2 regions of the Cellvibrio sp. PSBB006 genome follow, and region 2 is predicted to be linked to the other one. Evidence: riboswitches for the same ligand, from Rfam matches in the RefSeq annotation. Region 2 holds a riboswitch; the other holds the start of a gene.
What was found. A riboswitch is a leader RNA that binds a small molecule or an ion and turns the genes downstream of it on or off. The one in region 2 is predicted to bind thiamine pyrophosphate.
Positions count from the first base shown of each region.

Region 1: linked by a shared signal. The riboswitch ahead of thiO (glycine oxidase ThiO) and the one ahead of thiD (bifunctional hydroxymethylpyrimidine kinase/phosphomethylpyrimidine kinase) in region 2 are both predicted to bind thiamine pyrophosphate.

Region 1 is NZ_CP021382.1:1,336,281-1,338,736, reverse strand. Features, by position in the region: gene thiS (sulfur carrier protein ThiS) at 1-45, opposite strand, end outside; gene thiO (glycine oxidase ThiO) at 52-1,140, opposite strand; TPP riboswitch at 1,198-1,317, opposite strand; gene xseA (exodeoxyribonuclease VII large subunit) at 1,362-2,456, opposite strand, start outside.
Region 2 is NZ_CP021382.1:4,602,310-4,604,765, reverse strand. Features, by position in the region: gene thiC (phosphomethylpyrimidine synthase ThiC) at 1-747, opposite strand, end outside; gene thiD (bifunctional hydroxymethylpyrimidine kinase/phosphomethylpyrimidine kinase) at 787-1,608, opposite strand; TPP riboswitch at 1,686-1,777, opposite strand; gene CBR65_RS19190 (TolC family outer membrane protein) at 2,215-2,456, shown strand, end outside.

The DNA of each region.
Region 1 (2,456 bases), 2.0 Mb from region 2:
TTCAGCAATTTCGGTAAGTGTATTGTTTAAACTGAGTTGAATCATAAAAAATTAACGCGCTGTCAGGATGGATTGAAAAGGTTTCTCGGATGTATCTTGAATGCAAGCCACTATGTAGCTGACCACAGCTGGTGCCAAAAGAAATCCATGGCGAAATAAACCGTTCGCGCACATTAGACCGGGCTGACTATCAACCTTTGGCATATTGTCCATAAAAGCAGGACGCAGATTCACACCAAGCTCCAGGATTCTCGCTTCGGCAAATGCCGGTGAAAGTGTGTAAAGCGCGCTACTTAATTCCAGTGATGACTGCAGGGTCACCGGCGAGCGATCTTCGCTTTCAATCTGCGTCGCACCGATCACAAAGCGATGATCCGGTTTGGGCACGATGTAAAGTTGGTAACGCGGGTGCATCAAGCGTACCGGGCGCTGCAAGGTGATTTCCCGGGTTTCAACATGCAGCGTTTCACCGCGAACCCCGCGCAGTTGATTGGCTGGGTTTTTAGCGCCCATGCCGCGACAATCAATCACCAGATCGTAAGTTCTTTGGTCTGTTTTTGTGGTGATGGTGTGCGCACTGACTGTGACAGGGCAGTGCTCAATACATTCACCGCCGGACGTGCGGATTTCATTCAGCAATACATCCAGCAGCTGGCGATTGTCGATATGCCCTTCGTCTTCCAGCAACAAGCCGTTGTGAAATCCCTCGTGTAAATCCGGCTCCAGCTGACGAATCTCTTCGCGCGTAACCCAGCGGTAGCCGACCGGTTTCTGCAAAACAAAATGCAACTCCTGCGCAAATTGTTGCAGTTCGCTGACATCCTGCGGATGAGCAACCACCAGGCTGCCGCGTTGTGAAAACAAGGGGGTTAGCGACGGGTGATGTAGTTCGCTGAGCCACTGCGGCCATTGCCGCAACGCGAACAGCCCCATTTCATAAACAGCGTATTCAGATACAACGGCTTCGCTCAATGGCGAAATCATACCGGCAGCGGTGAAGGCAGCAGCCGGGGAGGGTGACAATGCACCGGCTTCATAGAGCGTTACGCGTGCACCGGCACGCAACAAACGCCAGGCCAGTAGGCGCCCGAGTAGGCCGGCCCCGGCAATGGCAATGGAATTGGGTTGTTTGCTGTTCACAAGGTCTCGATAAGAGTACGAATGACAAGAGTGATCAGATGGCGGAGCGGGAAGGGAGCAAAGCAACACCTTGTTCCCTCCGCAGGTATCAACCTGATCAGGTTCAACGGGTTCGGCCGTACCGATCTCAGCCTCCGTATGTTCACAATGAACACCGAGGCGCCCCGACAAGCGCGTTCAATATACTTGGGTGATGCACGAGCTGCAACGAACAAACCGGATCAGGAAAGAATTTTTTCGACCCGACATTGCAACTCTCCCTCAGCCAGGCGAGCGTTGATGCTGTCGCCCGGCGCAACTTGGCTGCTGTTGGTGATGACCTTGTGATGTGAATCCGTCGCGATGGCATAGCCCCGCTGCAAGGTGTTCAACGGGCTCACGGTTTGCAGCAGGCGCGCTGCTTCCGCCAGCCGTTGCTGCTGCGCCCGTAAATGGCGCTGCATATTTTTTACCAGGGTGGCGTGATGCTGCGACACTTGCTGGCTGAGCTGATTGATACGCAACCTGGGCTGTAAAGGTTTTTGGCGCAATACCAGCGTATTCAGGCGCGTATGGCAGCGCAGCAGCTGATGATCCACGGCGCGCACCAGACGTAACTCCAGTCCATCAAGTCGCTGGGCTTGCTGCTGAAGCCGTTCGCCGGGGTGGCGCAGGCGAGTGCGTAGCCATTCCAGCCGTTGTTTGAATGATTGCAGCTTACGTTCAATGGCTTCCTGCAAGAGGATTTCATAACCGGCAAAGGTTTCCAGCCAGTCTTCGGCATCGGGCACCAGTAATTCGGCCGCGGCGGAGGGTGTGGGCGCGCGCAGGTCAGCCACAAAATCCGCAATCGTAAAATCGACTTCGTGACCTACGGCGCTCACGATGGGCAGTTCACTGGCATGTATCGCGCGCGCGACGCTTTCTTCGTTAAAGGGCCACAGGTCTTCCAGCGAGCCGCCGCCACGAGCCAGGATAACCACATCAAACAGTCCGGCCCGGTTGGCCAAGTCAATGGCGCGCACAATCTGTGGCGCCGCTTCCTTGCCTTGAACCGCCACCGGTATCACCGTGACCGGAATGGCAGGAAAACGGCGGTTGAGCACACTGAGTACATCGCGAATGGCCGCGCCAGTAGGGGAAGTAATCACGGCAATGTGTTTCGGCAGTGACGGCAAAGGCTGTTTATAGGCATCATCGAACAGGCCTTCGTTGGCCAGCTTCAGCTTGAGTGCCTCAAATGCCCGCTGCAAGGCGCCGAAACCTGCTTCCTCCATATGCTCCACGATTAACTGGTAATCACCACGTCCTTCATACAGGCTGACTCGCGCCCGTAT
Region 2 (2,456 bases):
CTCCACTTCTTCTTCGATGGAAGAACCGAGTGCGGAATTACCAATATTGCCATTGATCTTCACCAGAAAATTGCGCCCGATAATCATCGGCTCCAACTCCGGATGGTTGATATTGGCTGGAATAATCGCGCGGCCGCGCGCTACTTCATCGCGTACAAATTCGGGGGTAATCTCATCGGGAATGCTTGCACCAAAACTCATGCCTTGATGCTGCTGATTCAATACACCGAGTTCGCGCGCCTGAGCCAGCGCCATATTTTCACGGATCGCGATGTATTCCATCTCCGGCGTAATGATGCCTTTTTTGGCGTAGTGCATCTGCGACACATTCATGCCCGCTTTGGCACGACGCGGCTGACGGGTCAGGTTAAAACGCAGGTGTGCCAGTTTGGGATCGTTCAAGCGCTCTTTGGTAAATGTGGATGAGGTATCTGACTGAAATTCTGTGTCATTGCGCTCTTCAATCCACACCGAACGTACATCCGGCAAGCCGTGGCGTAAATCAATCTTTACCTCAGGGTCGGTGTATGGGCCCGAGGTATCGTAAACACGCACCGGCGGATTTTTTTCACCGCCGAATGCCGTCGGCGTATCCGCCAGGGAAATCTCCCGCATCGGCACCCGCAAATCAGGCCGCGAGCCTTGCACATAGATTTTTTGTGAGCCGGTAAACGGCTGGATAGACGCGGCATCCACCTGAGCGCTTTCGCTCAGGATTTTTTCGGCGAGATTCTGGTTGCTGTTCATGGGATTCCCTCGTTGGCCAGTAAATATCTGGCTTTGCTATTAATAAAATGAATGAAAGTGATGGACAGGGCCTGCACCCTGCCCGATGTGTAATTCATCAGCGCGGGCCAGCGCCTGGTGAAGATAGCTTTTGGCCTGGGCAACAGCCTCAGGCAAGGCTAAGTGCCGAGCCATGCCGGCGGCAATGGCAGACGCCAGCGTGCAGCCGGTACCGTGGGTATTGCGCGTTGTGAGGCGCGGCGCCGAAAAGGTTTGCGTACCGTCATCCGTCAATAAAAGATCCTCCGCATGGGCACCTTCGCCATGACCGCCTTTAATCAGCACCGCCTTCGCGCCCAGTGCACGCAACTGCTTTGCCTGACGCAGCCGGTCGGCATGGGTATGCGCCAGCCCATCGTTTAACAGTGCGGCAGCTTCATAAAGGTTGGGAGTAATCAGGTTTGCACGCGGCAATAAGCGGGTGATCAGCGCCTGGATGGCATCCTCCGCCAACAAGCGATCACCGCTGGTCGCCACCATCACCGGATCAACGATCAACGGGATAGAGGTGTAATCCACCAGACTGTCCGCAACGGCGTGGATAATGTCCGCCGTGGCCAGCATGCCGGTTTTGATGGCAGCTACCGGAATGTCCGTCAGCACGGAATGAATTTGCGCGCGAACAAAATCCGGCGGCACCGGCCAGACACCTTGTACGCCCAGGGTATTCTGCGCCGTCAATGAGGTAATGGCGCTGCATCCGAACACGCCCAAGGCGGCAAAGGTTTTGAGATCGGCCTGAATACCCGCACCGCCGCCGCTGTCGCTACCCGCGATAGTCAGGGCAATAGGCGTTGTTGGTTCAGTTATCGGTGAAGTCATGGCATTTCCGCAGGTAACGGTAAAGGGCGCGGAAACAGCAGGAGGGCAAGGTGGCGCACAGGCGCCGGGGATACTTGAATCTCGTTGCTCTCGTTTCCTACGCCGGTACTAACCGGATCAGGTCGACGGGTATCTCTCAGCCTTATAATCAGCACCCCGACAAGAATGGTTGGCAGTCTAGAGAACTCAGGGAGGCATGTAAAGCGAGGCGTTTGGGCGCTTATCGCGTGCGGACTACTGACAGAATCTGACATTAACAGGCGCCATACTCGCCACCCGTGTCGAATGACAAAAACGAGCGGGCAACGACATGACCACGGATAATCTCCACACCGTATTGCTGATTTTATTTTTCCCGACAGGTGAATCCAAATTCGCTGTTAATGGAGTCTTAATATCCGTCTCGTAGCCTTGCTCACGATGAGCCAAGATGCCGCGATTTGCGTAAACTGCGCAGGGATTATGGTTACACTTAATGACATTCGTCATGTTTACTCTTTTTAACTTGCTGGGTTAAAGTGCTCGCTCGACCACCCCAGCGCAACTCGCTACACTCACCGCTGCTACACGTTTGCTTATTGGACGATTTTTACCTTGGACACCTCTATGAAGAAAACAAAACTTTATCTGTTGGTTGGATTAATTTCCTTCGGCCCTCTCACGGCAAGCGCCAACAGTTTGCTGGACATCTATGAGCTTGCACTCAAGAACGATGCACAACTAAAAGCAGACACAGCTGCATACGAGGCAGCTCAGGAATTGCGCAATTTGAATCGCGCTGGATTATTACCCCAAATTAACGCCAGCGCCACTTACTCAGAAAGCGATAGCGACATTACCAACAACGC